Regions from separate parts of the Pectobacterium atrosepticum genome, predicted to be linked through region 1. Evidence: predicted binding sites of a transcription regulator. Region 1 holds the regulator's gene; the other holds the start of a gene.
The links. The regulator LexA, encoded in region 1, represses DNA repair genes until DNA is damaged. The targets are predictions, from matches to a motif close to TNCTGTATGTACATACAGNA.
Positions count from the first base shown of each region.

Region 1 (8,247 bases):
CGATACCTGCGTATTCGCTTTAAGCGCCAGTTTATCGATTAATGGGAAAATCCGCTGAGTCGGAATCAGAGCTTCTGTCACAATCGTCAGGTGCGTTTCCCAACCACGTGCCAGTGCTTCCGCATCCGTGGTGAGTTTATCTGCGGCTTCCAGCAGGATACGTCCACGTTCCAACAACATTCGTCCGACATTCGTGAATTTCGTACGATGTCCGGAACGATCAAACAATACTACATCCAGCTCATCTTCCAGTTTCTGCATGGTGTAGCTCAGTGCCGAAGGCACCCTACCCAACTCGTCTGCCGCAGCGGCAAAGCTGCCACGACGATCGATCGCATCCATCACCCTCAAGGCTTCCAGCGTCAATGCTCGTTCTCTCGCCATCTTCATACTCATTCAGGAATTTTGAATATACCGACCAGATTAACTAGCTAACAATCCAACGTCCACACAATTACTATCAGTTTAATAAATAATTCTCTGGGGATAAAAATTATGATCACACGAAGAGCAGCAGGGCAATGCGGTCAAGCCGACTATGGCTGGTTGCAGGCACGCTATACATTCTCTTTCGGTCACTATTTTGACCCACAGTTACTGGGCTACGCTTCTCTTCGCGTGCTCAATCAGGAAGTGTTAGCGCCGGGAGCCTCATTCCAGCCTCGAACCTACCCACGTGTAGATATCCTGAATATTATTCTTCAGGGCGAAGCGGAATACCGCGACAGCAACGGCTGCCACATTCAGGCTAAAGCTGGAGATGTGCTATTGCTCGCCACTCAACCGAACGTCAGCTATAGCGAACATAACACCAATGCCAGTAAGCCACTGACACGTCTGCAATTATGGCTGAATGCTTGCCAGACCCGAGAAAACAGCCCGCTGCAGCGCATGGGGCTGAGTTCATCAAGCCACACGCTGCTTGCCTCACCGGAAGGCGAGCAGGATAGTCTGCAACTGCGCCAGCAGGTCTGGATCCATCATGTCGATCTCCAGCCGAATGAGCAAAGCACGATCGCCCTACAGGGAAATCAGGCTTACCTCCAGCTGATCCACGGTTCAATGGCAGTGAAAGGCAGCCAGCACAGTGAAACATTACACTGTGGTGACGGAGCCTTCATCAAGGAAGAAACGACGTTGACGCTCCAGGCAGAATCACCGTTGCGGGCACTGCTCATCGATCTGGTCGTGTAGTTCCTCTGTCCGTTGTATTCGCAGGAAAACGCCACTCACTCGGCGTTTTTACTCAGTCGTGGTAAGCTATCCGCCTTGTTCCTCAATGCGTCAGGGTGATATGACAATGGATTCAACCAATCAGGACAAACTTCTTGCCCAGGCTGAACAGATTTGTCAGCAGCGCGCTGTGCGCCTAACTCCACAGCGGTTAGAGGTTTTACGCCTTATGGCACAGCAGTCCGGTGCTATCAGCGCTTATGATCTGCTGGATCTGCTGCGAGTTTCTGAGCCTCAGGCTAAACCACCGACCGTCTATCGCGCGCTGGATTTTCTGCTGGAACAAGGCTTCATTCATCGAGTCGAATCAAACAACAGCTACGTGCTGTGTCACCACATCGAAGACCACAGCCATACGTCTGCCCTTTTCATCTGCGATCGCTGCGGACAGGTCACGGAACGTCAAACCGAAGGTGTGGAAGAAACGCTACGCAGCCTCGCGCAGCAATCGGGATTCACACTGCGTCACAGCGTTGTGGAAGCACACGGGTTGTGTGGCGGCTGTCAGGAAGTGGCGACATGCGAGCAACCGGATCATTGCGATCACGACCACACCGTTCCCATTAAAAAACGATAGCCCTGAGAGGCTATCGTTTCTTTTCTACGGGGAGATATCGCGTTTGCTACCAGTGATATTTGTGGTGATCTTCCCAGTGTTTCACTTCTTTCTCCGCCGCTTCCTTTTCGTACCCGTAACGCTCCTGGATCCTACCCACCAGTTGGTCACGTTTACCTTCAATGACCGTCAGATCGTCATCAGTTAATTTGCCCCATTGCTCTTTCGCTTTACCTTTAAACTGTTTCCAGTTACCGCTGGCTTGGTCTTTATTCATAAGAATCTCCATACCTTAGGTGCATTGCGCATAAAAAAATCGTAACTACCGACTTATGCGTCAGTTTCAGATAAATAAGATTATTCAGTAAGCAGCATCATAAATATGTGAGCCACCACGGTGCTCTTCGCCACTGTCTCCCTTGATTACTGGGCTGACCTAAATGTGGTGGCTAATGATCAATCGCCAAACGACCAATCAAGATAAAAATGCTTACCTTGGTGGAAATTATAGTCGAATATTTCACTAAAAATAAAAAACCAAGTATCTGTAACTAGAATGGCACAAAGAAAGGGGAAATCACCGCAAAAAAGCAGTGAAAAAACAGGGGGTAATGGGAGTCGTAGAAAACACACGCCAAATGTAACTAAATATATATTACTAGCGAATTAACACACGGAACATGATGCACTGATCCAGATAGGCAAGCAGTGCATCAGTGCGGACGATTAGCTCCAGTCGCTGTTACGAATAACGCCAACCGCTAAGCCTTCTATCGAAAAACTTTGCTGACGCAGGTCGACAACGATGGGAGCGAACTCTTCATTTTCAGCGAGAAGATGCACAGTATTACCTTGTTTTTTCAGTCGTTTAACTGTCACTTCATCGTCAATACGTGCCACCACAATCTGCCCGTTACGCACGTCTTCTGTTTTATGTACGGCCAGCAAATCGCCATCCATAATACCGATATTTTTCATCGACATACCACTGACTCGCAGCAAGAAATCAGCGCTAGGTTTAAACATCGCAGGGTCAACCTGATAGCGGCATTCGATATGTTCCTGTGCCAGCAGAGGTTCACCAGCCGCTACGCGGCCAACCAGAGGAATACCCGTTTCTTCTTCCATTAACAGACGAATACCACGAGAAGCGCCCGACACAATTTCAATCACGCCTTTACGCGCCAGCGCTTTCAGATGTTCTTCAGCCGCATTCGGAGAGCGAAATCCCAGCTGCTGAGCAATTTCCGCGCGTGTTGGCGGCATTCCGGAGTGCGCAATATGATCGCGGATCAAGTCATAAACCTGCTGCTGCCTTGCTGTTAATACTTTCATTCCGCCCCCTGGTTGTTTATACAGTCTTGCTGTGAGTATATACAGGTAACGCACAATTGGGAATCGGGATATAGGCAAAGCCCCTGACTTTTATTCGTTTATGCGCGCCATCAGGCAAAATGTTGCCAGAGGATGCTGCCCCATACGACAGCGGCTAACAAGATGGCAACAAAGACGGCCGCCGACCCAATATCTTTCGCCCGACCGGATAATTCGTGGTGTTCAAGGCCAATGCGGTCGACGACGGCTTCAATAGCGCTGTTGGCCAGTTCAAACAACATAATCAATACCACAGACCCAATCAGCAGCAGTTTCTCGACCAGCGTAACCGGCAGTAAACACGCAATAATAACGCCGACAATCGTCAATATGGTTTCCTGACGAAATGCGGCCTCATGCTGCCACGCCTGCTGCAACCCCTTAAAGGAATAACCGGTAGCTTTAATAATCCGGGTCATCCCCGTTGCTTTATTCATTTATCCTCCGTTATTTTTACTCTACATAATTCGCATTTTAACCTACCTGCGTTGTCTCATCACCACAGATCTCCGACGCAGTTTCTGGTATCCTTGCGGCGAATTGCTAACAAGAGGCTCCAAGTTGTTATGTCAGGTTGGCGTAAAATTTACTATAAATTATTGAATCTCCCGCTGAAACTGCTGGTGAAAAGCAAAGTTATTCCCGCAGATCCAGTGGTCGAGTTGGGGTTAGATCCCTCACGTCCTATACTCTATGTTCTGCCTTATAACTCTCAGGCGGATCTCTTGACGCTACGTGCGAAATGTCTGGCATTGGGCTTACCCGACCCCTCGCAATCGTTCGAATTCAATGGCGTAGAACTCCCTAGCCACGTCTTTATTAATGACGGGCCGCGCGTCTTCCGTTATTACGTTCCCAAGCAGAAATCCGTCAAGCTGTTCCACGATTATCTGGACCTGCATCGCGCCAATCCAGATTTAGACGTACAGATGGTGCCAGTTTCCGTGATGTTTGGGCGATCCCCTGGTCGGGAAGGTCACACTCAGGCTGCACCACACCTGCGATTGCTCAACGGCATTGAGAAATTCTTCGCCGTTCTGTGGCTAGGCCGTGACAGTTTTGTCCGCTTCTCAAGCCCAGTGTCGCTGCGCTATATGGCGACCGAGCATGGCACTGACAAAACCATAGCCCACAAACTAGCACGTGTCGCGCGTATGCACTTCTCTCGCCAGCGCTTGGCAGCAGTTGGCCCACGCTTACCGGTGCGTCAGGAACTGTTTAACAAGCTGCTGGACTCCAAAGCGATCAAGAAAGCGGTAGATGATGAGGCTCGCAGTAAGAAAATTTCTCATGAGAAAGCGCAGCAAAACGCCATTGCGCTCATGGAAGAAATCGCCGCTGACTTCTCCTACGAGGCCGTGCGTCTGTCTGATCGCGTATTAAGCTGGACATGGAACCGCCTTTATCAGGGGATTAACGTCCATAACGCCGAACGCGTTCGTCAGTTGGCGCAGGATGGCCACGGCATTGTCTATGTGCCCTGCCACCGCAGCCATATGGATTACCTGCTGCTCTCCTACGTCCTGTACCATCAAGGCTTAGTACCGCCGCACATCGCCGCAGGTATCAATCTTAATTTCTGGCCGGCGGGACCCATCTTCCGCCGTCTTGGCGCGTTCTTTATTCGCCGAACCTTCAAGGGCAACAAGCTCTATTCCACGATTTTCCGCGAATATCTGGGCGAGCTGTTTGCCCGTGGTTATTCGGTTGAATACTTCATGGAAGGCGGGCGTTCACGTACAGGGCGTCTTCTGGATCCCAAAACCGGCACGCTAGCCATGACCATTCAGGCCATGCTCAGAGGCGGCACGCGCCCTATCACGTTGGTGCCGATTTATGTCGGTTACGAGCATGTGATGGAAGTCGGCACCTATGCGAAAGAGTTGCGCGGCGCGGTGAAGGAAAAAGAAGGCTTTATGCAGATGGTGCGTGGTTTACGTAAGCTACGTAATCTGGGTCAGGGGTACGTGAACTTCGGCGAACCGCTCCCGCTAACAACCTATCTGAATCAACATGTACCGCAATGGCGTGACGCGATTGATCCCATCGAGGCGCAGCGTCCAAGCTGGCTAACACCGACGGTGCAGGATATCTCTATGGATATCATGGTGCGCATCAATAATTCTGCGGCAGCAAACGCGATGAACCTGTGTTCCACTGCCCTATTAGCATCACGCCAGCGTTCGCTCACACGTGAACAAATGCACGAACAGTTGGATTGCTACCTGCAACTGCTGCGTCAGGTTCCTTACCACAAAGATATTACAGCGCCCAAGAAGACTGCGGATGAACTACTGGAACACGCGCTGGGCATGAACAAGTTCGAAGTGGAGAAGGACAGTATTGGTGACATCATCATTCTGCCGCGCGAGCAGGCTGTTCTGATGACGTATTACCGCAATAATATCCAGCACCTGTTGATATTACCGTCGCTGATCGCCAGCATCGTCATCCATCATCGTCGGATTACACTTGCCGAAGTCGTGCGACAAATCACGCTGATCTATCCGCTGCTGCAAGCCGAGCTGTTCCTACACTATTCCAATGAGCAATTGCCAAGAGTACTGGAAACGCTAGCGAATGAGCTGACTCGACAAGAATTACTGTGTAGCCGTGATGGTCAATTGGCGATTAACCCGCCACGTATCCGTACGCTACAACTGCTATCGGCAGGCGTGCGTGAAACGCTGCAACGTTATGCGATTACGCTGTCGTTGCTGTGCGCAAATCCAGAAATCAACCGTGGGACGTTGGAGAAAGAAAGCCGAAACATGGCACAGCGCTTGTCCGTCCTGCACGGTATCAACGCGCCGGAATTCTTTGATAAAGCGGTGTTCTCAACGCTGGTAGCGACCTTACGTACAGAAGGGTATATCACCGACAGTGCGGAAGCGGCGCAAGGCGATATCGTGACAATCTACAACATCCTCGGTGATTTGATCACCCCGGAGGTTCGGTTAACTATTGAAAGCGCCAGCTCATCTACTGAGATGGAAGCAAGTACAAGTAGTAGTCAAACGGCGGAAGAGACAACGCAGGGATAGCCCAGCAGAAAGTCGCGGGAAGATGGTGGGGAAATACCATCATCAAACCGTGGATGCATTTAGCATGACAAACGCATCAGAACATTCCGTCATAAAAAAAGCAGCGATAAATCGCTGCTTTTTTGTATCCGATGATTGGCCTACAGGCCAAACAGCACGCCAATAAATATCGCCATACCCGCATATTTATTATTATGGAATGCCTTAAAGCAGGCATCACGTTCACGCCCGGCAGTCAGTATTTGCTGATAGATAAACATCCCAGCAGCGACCAGCAGCGAAATAGTGTAGGGAATTCCCAGCCCGGTGATATTCCCTAAAGCCAGCAATAACGCCAGCATACTAAACTGCAATAATCCGATGATGATATTGTCAAAGCGGCCAAACAGGATCGCCGTAGACTTCACGCCGATCTTCAGGTCGTCATCACGATCGACCATCGCATATTGCGTATCGTAAGCCACCGTCCAGCAAATATACGCCAGAAACATCATCCAGCAGGTTGCTGGCAGGCTTTCGCTCACCGCAGCATAGGCCATGGGGATCGACCAGCCGAATGCGGCACCCAGCACAAACTGAGGCAGATGGCTCACACGTTTCATAAACGGATAGACCCATGCCAGAACCAGCCCCGCCACGGACAGCCAGATAGTCATCTTATTCAGCGTCAGCACCAAACCAAACGCCAGCAAAACCAGCACAACAAACAGAATTTTAGCAGATTGCTCGCTCACTTCACCGCTGGGCAACGGACGAGAAGCCGTGCGTTTTACATGGCCGTCAAAATGTCGATCGGCATAATCATTGATGACGCAACCCGCCGCACGCATTAAGAAAACACCAGCGACAAAAACAAAGAGCGTCCACGGTGCAGGTGCTCCCCCTCCCGCCAACCACAGCGCCCATAGCGTTGGCCACAGCAGTAGCAGAGAACCTATCGGTTTATCAATCCGCATCAAGCGACAATAAGCCAGCCATTTCCCTGCTGTAACACTTCTTTCCAAGGATTTATCTCCTCAAATTACCTGCCAACCTTCATCACCAGGTGTGTAATAAACCGGTGATTCCGGTAAGAAAAGCTCAGTCAACAGTAACGGATGACCCGAAAGACACAGGCGGGAACGCCGCGCCCATAAGCCTTCGCAGCATCCGGTATGAATATAATCACGCGTCAGCGATTTTTGCTCAAACAGATAGCGACCTAACGGCTGATTGCCTATTTTCGTCAAAGCCGCGCCAGAACCCTCGAGCGTCTGTTGCGGGACAATCGTTCGGCCGAAAAGCCAGGGGCGATCGTCACCATACAGCACAACTTCACGCAGCCAGTAACGTTCGTCAGCCGGTAGTTGATCCCGCTCTTCGCCCAGCATCTGCGGCGTAATGAAACCCTCACGACAAAGCGTGACCCTCAGTTGGGCACAGTATTTTTCAAGCCGCTGCGTCATGGAACTGGTTTCCATCAGCCAGTCACCAATGTGCTCAGGCAATACCGAAGGGGGTTCAGTAAACCAGGATATGGTGCGCAGAAGCGTTGACGCATCGTCAGACATTTCCCTACTCCGAACAGGGTTACTTTGCAAATAAAAGCATTCGTAAATAAAGTAAGCGTCCCTATTGTAGCGCAGAATGCTCGCCTGATAACACGCTATAAACCAATTCATCCCCGATGTGGCAACATTCCAGAAATGCTGACGCATAAAAAAAGCACTACCCAGTACACAACCGGATAGTGCTCTTTGAAGGACAGAAAGACGAGCTTCTGTAACTTGACCCTAGTCACCGGAAAACGGCTTCCGGCAACAATGGGATCACATTACATCATGCCGCCCATTCCACCCATGCCGCCCATGCCACCAGCACCTAAATCAGGCGCATCGCCTTTCGGCAGGTCGGTCACCATACATTCGGTGGTAATCATCAGACCAGCAATAGAAGCTGCATACTGCAAAGCAGAACGCGTTACTTTGGTCGGATCCAGAATACCCATTGCGATCATATCGCCGTATTCTTCGGTATAGGCGTTATAACCGTAGCTGCCTT
Region 1 covers NZ_CP009125.1:592,288-600,534, reverse strand. Annotated here, with positions in the region: gene GZ59_RS02675 (LysR family transcriptional regulator) at 1-384, opposite strand, end outside; gene GZ59_RS02670 (pirin family protein) at 496-1,194, shown strand; gene zur (zinc uptake transcriptional repressor Zur) at 1,301-1,810, shown strand; gene GZ59_RS02660 (CsbD family protein) at 1,857-2,066, opposite strand; gene lexA (transcriptional repressor LexA) at 2,516-3,124, opposite strand; gene GZ59_RS02650 (diacylglycerol kinase) at 3,235-3,600, opposite strand; gene plsB (glycerol-3-phosphate 1-O-acyltransferase PlsB) at 3,730-6,207, shown strand; gene ubiA (4-hydroxybenzoate octaprenyltransferase) at 6,348-7,211, opposite strand; gene ubiC (chorismate lyase) at 7,224-7,757, opposite strand; gene groL (chaperonin GroEL) at 8,021-8,247, opposite strand, start outside.

Region 2 (8,247 bases), 1.8 Mb from region 1:
ACAGCTTCCTCGGCGTATTTGGCTTTGATGCCATCAACTGGCTGGGCGAACCTTCGCTGGCACTGATGTCGGTAACCCTGCTGCGCGTATGGCAGTTTGGTTCCGCCATGGTTATCTTCCTTGCTGCATTGCAGAACGTCCCGCAATCACAGTATGAAGCAGCCATGATCGACGGTGCATCCAAATGGCAAATGTTCCTGAAAGTAACGGTTCCACTGATTACGCCGGTTATTTTCTTTAACTTTATCATGCAGACCACTCAGGCATTCCAGGAGTTTACGGCACCTTACGTCATCACTGGCGGCGGTCCAACGCACTACACCTATCTGTTCTCGCTCTATATCTATGATACCGCGTTCAAGTATTTCGATATGGGCTATGGTGCTGCGCTGGCATGGGTTCTGTTCCTGGTTGTTGCGGTATTTGCGGCAATCTCCTTTAAGTCGTCGAAATACTGGGTGTTCTACTCCGCTGATAAAGGAGGAAAAAATGGCTGACATGCATTCAAACCTGACTACAGCACAAGAAATTGCTGCTGCAGAAGTACGCCGCACGCTGCGTAAAGAGAAACTCAGTGCCTCCATCCGTTACGTGATACTGCTGTTCGTTGGCTTACTGATGCTTTACCCACTAGCGTGGATGTTCTCAGCGTCGTTCAAACCGAACCAAGAGATCTTCACGACACTGGGCCTGTGGCCGGAACACGCCACATGGGACGGTTTCGTTAACGGTTGGAAAACCGGTACGGAATACAATTTCGGTCACTACATGATCAATACGCTCAAGTTCGTGATTCCGAAAGTGCTACTGACCATTATCTCTTCCACCATTGTCGCTTACGGCTTTGCCCGTTTCGAGATTCCATGGAAGGGCTTCTGGTTCGGGACGCTGATCACCACCATGCTGTTACCAAGCACCGTGTTGCTGATTCCGCAGTACATCATGTTCCGTGAAATGGGCATGCTGAACAGCTATCTGCCACTGTACTTGCCGATGGCGTTTGCAACACAAGGGTTCTTTGTGTTCATGCTGATCCAGTTCCTGCGTGGTGTACCACGTGATATGGAAGAAGCCGCCCAGATCGATGGCTGTAACTCCTTCCAGGTTCTGTGGTATGTGGTCGTGCCGATTTTGAAACCAGCCATCATCTCTGTTGCGCTGTTCCAGTTCATGTGGTCAATGAACGACTTCATCGGTCCGCTGATTTATGTCTATAGCGTGGATAAATATCCGATTGCGCTGGCGCTGAAAATGTCTATCGACGTTACTGAAGGCGCTCCGTGGAATGAAATCCTGGCAATGTCCAGCATCTCCATTCTGCCATCCATTATTGTTTTCTTCCTGGCACAGCGTTACTTCGTACAAGGCGTGACCAGCAGCGGAATTAAAGGTTAATAGAGGATTTATCATGGCTGAAGTTATTTTCAATAAACTGGAAAAAGTATACACCAACGGCTTCAAAGCGGTTCACGGCATCGACCTGACCATTAAAGACGGTGAGTTCATGGTTATCGTCGGCCCGTCAGGCTGTGCGAAATCAACGACGCTGCGTATGTTAGCGGGTCTGGAAACCATCAGCGGCGGTGAAGTTCGCATCGGCGAGCGCGTTGTTAACAATCTGGCACCGAAAGAGCGTGGGATTGCAATGGTGTTCCAGAACTATGCGCTCTACCCTCATATGACGGTAAAAGAGAACCTGGCGTTTGGTCTGAAGCTGAGCAAAATGCCTAAAGATCAAATTGAAGCGCAAGTAACGGAAGCAGCCAAAATTCTGGAGCTGGAAGACCTGATGGATCGTCTGCCACGCCAGCTATCTGGTGGTCAGGCGCAGCGTGTGGCCGTAGGCCGTGCCATCGTTAAAAAGCCGGATGTTTTCCTGTTTGATGAACCGTTATCTAACCTGGATGCCAAACTGCGTGCTTCCATGCGTATCCGTATTTCTGACCTGCATAAGCAGTTGAAGAAAAGCGGTAAAGCGGCAACGACGGTATATGTTACCCACGACCAGACTGAAGCCATGACCATGGGCGACCGTATCTGCGTTATGAAGCTGGGTCACATCATGCAGGTCGATACGCCGGATAACCTGTACCATTTCCCTGTCAACATGTTCGTTGCTGGCTTCATTGGCTCACCAGAAATGAACATTAAGCCGTGCAAACTGGTCGAGAAAGACGGTCAGATTGGCGTTGTTGTGGGTAATAACGCGCTGGTATTAAATACTGAAAAACAAGATAAAGTGCGCAGCTACGTAGGACAAGACGTATTCTTCGGCGTTCGCCCAGACTATGTTTCCTTGTCAGATACGCCATTTGAAGGCAGCCACTCACAGGGTGAACTGGTTCGCGTAGAAAACATGGGTCACGAATTCTTTATGTACATTAAAGTCGATGGCTTTGAATTAACCAGCCGCATTCCTTATGACGAAGGTCGGCTGATTATCGAGAAGGGACTGCATCGTCCGGTATATTTCCAGTTCGACATGGAAAAATGCCATATTTTTGATGCAAAAACAGAAAAAAATATCTCTCTTTAACAGGAGTAGTAACCGATGAAAAAAGCGATCCTACACACGTTAATAGCTTCATCTTTGGCATTAGTTGCAATGCCATCTCTGGCAGCCGATCAGGTTGAGTTGAGAATGTCCTGGTGGGGCGGCAACAGCCGTCACCAACAGACGCTCAAGGCGATTGAAGAGTTCCATAAGCAGCACCCAGACATCACCGTGAAAGCGGAATACACCGGATGGGATGGTCACCTGTCTCGTCTGACAACACAGATTGCCGGTAACACTGAGCCAGATGTGATGCAGACTAACTGGAACTGGCTGCCGATTTTCTCCAAAAACGGCGATGGTTTTTATGATCTGAACAAAGTGAAAGATTCTCTGGATCTGACCCAGTTCGAAGCAAAAGAACTGCAAAACACCACGGTTAACGGCAAGCTGAACGGTATTCCTATTTCTGTTACCGCTCGCGTGTTCTATTTCAACAACGAAAGCTGGGCAAAAGCGGGACTGGAATACCCGAAAACGTGGGACGAACTGCTGAACGCCGGTAAAGTGTTCAAAGAGAAGCTGGGCGACCAATACTACCCTATCGTGTTGGAACACCAGGATTCTCTGGCACTGCTGAACTCTTACATGGTTCAAAAATACAACATTCCTGCTATTGATGTGAAAAGTCAGAAATTCGCCTATACCGATGCACAATGGGTTGAATTCTTTGGCATGTATAAGAAACTGATCGACAGCCATGTCATGCCTGATGCGAAATACTATGCCTCTTTCGGTAAGAGCAACATGTATGAGATGAAGCCATGGATCAATGGCGAGTGGTCTGGTACTTACATGTGGAACTCCACTATCACTAAGTACTCTGACAACTTGCAACCACCAGCAAAACTGGCGTTAGGTAACTACCCAATGCTGCCTGGTGCAAAAGATGCTGGCTTGTTCTTCAAACCTGCACAAATGCTGTCTATCGGTAAGTCAACCAAGCATCCTAAAGAGTCTGCTCAGTTGATCAACTTCCTGCTGAACAGCAAAGAAGGTGCTCAGGCTTTGGGTCTGGAACGTGGTGTACCGTTGAGTAAAGCGGCTGTGGCTCAGCTGACCGCTGATGGCATCATCAAAGATGATGCTCCAGCAGTTGCCGGGTTGAAGCTGGCGCTGTCTCTGCCGCATGAAGTTGCTGTTTCTCCTTATTTCGACGACCCACAAATCGTTTCTCTGTTTGGTGATACCATCCAATCTATCGATTATGGTCAGAAATCTGTGGAAGACGCAGCGAAATACTTCCAGCGTCAATCTGAGCGTGTTCTGAAACGCGCAATGAAATAATGTAGCACTCGATTTACCCTGTAATTCATCCCTGCCGCACCGACGGCAGGGATTTTTCATTTAAATTAAAACATCCTCTATATTCAATTCGATCTCCCTCACAATTTGAAACCCTATTTTACTTTTTGTTACTCAAAACGATCTCGATCACAGAACGTAATTTAATAATAAATAGAATAGAACTTGTCCCAAAAAACATAATGCGCCTTTCGAATTAAAGTATTAAGCACAGTCCTAACCAATGGGGAATATAACAATGAAATTTAAATTATTAGCTCTGGCTGTTACATCATTAATTAGTGTGAATGCAATGGCTGTAACTATCGATTACCGTCATGAAATGAAAGATACACCGAAAAATGATCACCGCGATCGTTTGTCAATGTCACACCGTTTTGCCAATGGCTTTGGTTTATCCGTTGAAGCAAAATGGCGTCAATCCAGTGCTGACAGCACACCGAATAAACCATTTAATGAAACCGTCAGCAACGGTACTGAAGTTGTCGCCAGCTATGTTTACAACTTCAACAAAACTTTTTCTCTGGAGCCAGGTTTCTCTTTAGATTCAAGCTCTACCTCTAACAACTATCGCCCTTATCTGCGCGGTAAAGTGAATATCACTGACGATCTTTCTACCTCTTTACGTTATCGTCCTTACTACAAACGTAACAGCGGTGATGTTCCAAATGCATCAAAAAACAACCAAGAGAATGGTTATAACCTAACCGCCGTTCTCAGCTATAAATTCCTGAAAGATTTCCAAGTTGATTACGAACTGGACTACAAAAAAGCAAATAAAGCCGGTGCGTATCAATACGACAATGAAACATACAATTTCGACCATGATGTAAAATTGTCTTATAAAATGGATAAAAACTGGAAGCCTTATATGGCTGTAGGTAATGTTGCAGATTCCGGCACCAACGATCATCGTCAAACTCGTTACCGTGTTGGTGTGCAATACAGCTTCTAATAACGGCCTTGTTATTTAAATAAGCGTTATTAGGTAGCAGAAGGGATGTTATTGTTAATCGATTTACTCAGATCTACTTTTATCATTAACATCCCTTTATTATGGTGTCCGTTGTAGGTTAAGCAGGTTAGTTACGTTTCTTTGTTGTACATGATTTAGTTATATGCGTTTTAGCTGCTGTAATTGCTGTGTCTGATTTACCCTCTTCGTGTATGAATGTTATTTCTTTATTAAAATTTGCGGTTCAGGGTAGTCATTTTTTCTCCGATGTGATGGCTACCCTATTTTTTACCACCGCCCAACGATTCCCCCCTCATTCCCTTTGTCAGGTGATCTATCATGATTGTTCGTTCTCTGCTTGTCGGGGCCATTATGATGTCTGTAAATGGATTAAGTTACGCACAACCTGTTTTCTCTGTCTGGCCACACGGTGAAGCACCGGGTGCCTCTTCTTCAACGGCACAGCCGCAAGTGGTCGAACGGAGTAAAGATCCTTCTCTTCCCGATCGAGCCGCAACGGGTATTCGCAGCCCTGAAATTACCGTTTATCCGGCAGAGAAACCCAATGGCATGGCATTACTCATTACGCCGGGCGGTTCTTATCAGCGCGTCGTGCTAGATAAAGAAGGCAGCGATCTAGCCCCTTTCTTTAATCAACAAGGCTACACCCTTTTCGTGATGACCTATCGTATGCCCGGTGAAGGCCATAAAGAAGGCGCTGACGCTCCGCTAGCCGATGCCCAACGAGCCATCAGAACACTGAGAGCCAACGCCGAAAAGTGGCACATTAACCCGCAGCGCATCGGTATTATGGGGTTCTCCGCCGGTGGTCACGTTGCCGCCAGCCTTGGAACCCGATTCGCACAGTCCGTTTACCCCGCGATGGACGCCGTTGATAACGTAAGCGCACGCCCTGACTTCATGGTGTTGATGTACCCCGTAATTTCTATGCAGGCAGATATTGCGCACGCCGGTTCACGTAAACAGTTAATCGGCGAGCAACCGATGGAAGTACAAGCGGTACGTTATTCTCCTGAGAAACAGGTTACTGATCAGACTCCCCCCACGTTTTTGGTGCATGCGGTTGACGATCCGTCAGTGTCGGTTGATAACAGCCTGGTGATGTTTAGCGCGCTGCGGGCAAAGCAGATTCCGGTCGAAATGCATCTCTTTGAGAAAGGTAAACACGGCTTCGGTCTCCGCGGCACCAAGGGGCTTCCTGCCGCTGCCTGGCCTCAACTGCTGGACAACTGGCTACGCGCTTTACCTGCAAGCAACGAATTGCCGAAAGCCGCGCCATAAGGTATAGCAAACATCGTAACCGAAATAAATCGTTACGCCGTCACCGCTTCCGCAGACAGGGATAATCTCTTATACTGTATAAAATAACAGTTTTATTTGAGAAGTTTCATGACTGCGGAAGGACACCTGCTGTTTTCTGTTGCCTGCGCGATTCTGGCTAAAAAAGTTGAGCTATCGCCAGCGCTGGCTGCCGGAGACTGGTGGCACATTATTCCCGGTGCACTCCTTACCGCGCTGCTGCCTGACATCGATCACCCAAAATCCGTTCTCGGGCAACGCCTGAAGTGGCTTTCAGCACCGATTGCCCGCCTCTTTGGGCATCGAGGATTTACCCACAGCCTTCTTGCTATCGTCGCCGGTATTTTCTTTATTCAGACGCGTCTGCCGCCAGATTGGCCGATTCCGACAGATGCCTACCATGCCATGATCGTCGGTTATCTGAGCCACATTCTCGCTGATATGTTGACCCCCTCAGGCGTTCCCCTACTCTGGCCTTGCCGCTGGCGTTTCAGGTTACCGATTTTAAACAGTCAAAAAGGCAACCAATTAGAACGCTTCCTGTGTATTGCCTGTATCGGCTTTTCGCTGTATCAACCGCAAAAAAATTTGGATTGCTGCACCTACGAACAATCATTTCGCTTCTTGCAGTCAGCACAGACGTACTTCTTCCAATACGTGAAATAGTGACGTTATCTGCTGCACCCATATCGGTGTAACACAATGCCAAAAGAACTGTTATCCTGTGCGTCTTTGTTATTTTTTATCGCGAAAGATCATACTGTCGCTTACAGCGCTGTACGTTGTTGCACATTCGTGGACAGTGTGACGCAAAGCGATTCACTGATAGGGAGCAAGGCCGGATGAATTTTCCGCTACTCATAAATATTCTGCTATTTATCGCATTACTACTCGGATTAGGTTACGTCAGCCGCAACCCATCCTGGAGTCTGGCAAAGAAAGTGTTGTTGGGTTTGGTTGTCGGGGTGTTATTTGGTCTGGCGCTGCATCTGATTTATGGCGGCGACAATCCCGTTGTTAAGCAGTCCATCTCATGGTTTAACATCGTGGGTAATGGCTATGTGCAGCTGTTACAAATGATCGTGATGCCGCTGGTATTTATTTCCATCCTCAATTCCGTTGCCAAACTACATAATGCCTCGTCATTAGGGAAAATCAGCGTCTTGACGCTGTCTACCCTGCTGATCACCACGCTAATTTCTGCGTTAGTCGGCGTTTTTGTCACCAATCTGTTTGGTCTGACGGCAACCGGGCTCGTGCAGGGCGCGCAGGAAACCGCGAGATTAACGGCGATTGAAAGCAACTATGCTGGTAAAGTCGCCGACCTTAACGTTCCACAGCTTATCCTGTCATTCATTCCTAAAAACCCGTTTGCTGAGCTGACCGGTGCTAACCCAACATCTATCATCAGTGTCGTCGTCTTCGCCGCTTTCCTTGGCGTTGCAGCGCTACAACTGCTGAAAGATGACGCAGTGAAAGGCGAACGTGTTTTAACCGCGATTGATACGCTGCAATCCTGGGTAATGAAGCTTGTTCGTCTGGTGATGAAGTTGACACCTTATGGTGTTATGGCGCTAATGACCAAAATGGTCGCCAGCTCTAACCTGCAAGATATCCTCAAGTTGGGCAGCTTCGTTGTCGCGTCCTATTTGGGACTGGCGATTATGTTCGGTGTCCATGCATTGATCCTGTCTTTCACGGGTGTCAATCCAGCGCGTTTTTATCGTAAAGTCTGGCCAGTACTGACGTTCGCATTTACCAGTCGCTCCAGCGCCGCCACGATCCCACTCAGCATTGAAGCGCAAACACGCCGCATTGGCGTACCGCAATCTATCGCCAGCTTTGCGGCTTCTTTCGGTACCACTATCGGTCAGAACGGCTGTGCAGGGCTTTACCCGGCGATGCTGGCTGTGATGGTCGCACCAACGGTGGGAATCAACCCGCTGGATCCCGTCTGGATCGCGACGCTGGTCGGTATCGTCACCATCAGTTCTGCCGGTGTGGCCGGTGTGGGCGGCGGCGCAACCTTTGCCGCGTTAATCGTCCTGCCCGCGATGGGGCTGCCAGTGACCCTCGTCGCGCTGCTGATCTCCATTGAGCCGCTTATCGATAT
Region 2 covers NZ_CP009125.1:2,357,113-2,365,359, reverse strand. Annotated here, with positions in the region: gene GZ59_RS10380 (carbohydrate ABC transporter permease) at 1-497, shown strand, start outside; gene GZ59_RS10375 (carbohydrate ABC transporter permease) at 490-1,395, shown strand; gene GZ59_RS10370 (ABC transporter ATP-binding protein) at 1,409-2,536, shown strand; gene GZ59_RS10365 (ABC transporter substrate-binding protein) at 2,552-3,841, shown strand; gene GZ59_RS10360 (oligogalacturonate-specific porin KdgM family protein) at 4,098-4,814, shown strand; gene paeX (pectin acetylesterase PaeX) at 5,154-6,116, shown strand; gene GZ59_RS10350 (metal-dependent hydrolase) at 6,225-6,800, shown strand; gene GZ59_RS10345 (L-cystine transporter) at 6,977-8,247, shown strand, end outside.
Region 2: GZ59_RS10350 (metal-dependent hydrolase) is a predicted target of LexA. The motif match lies at 6,189-6,208, and genes of this name have one in related genera.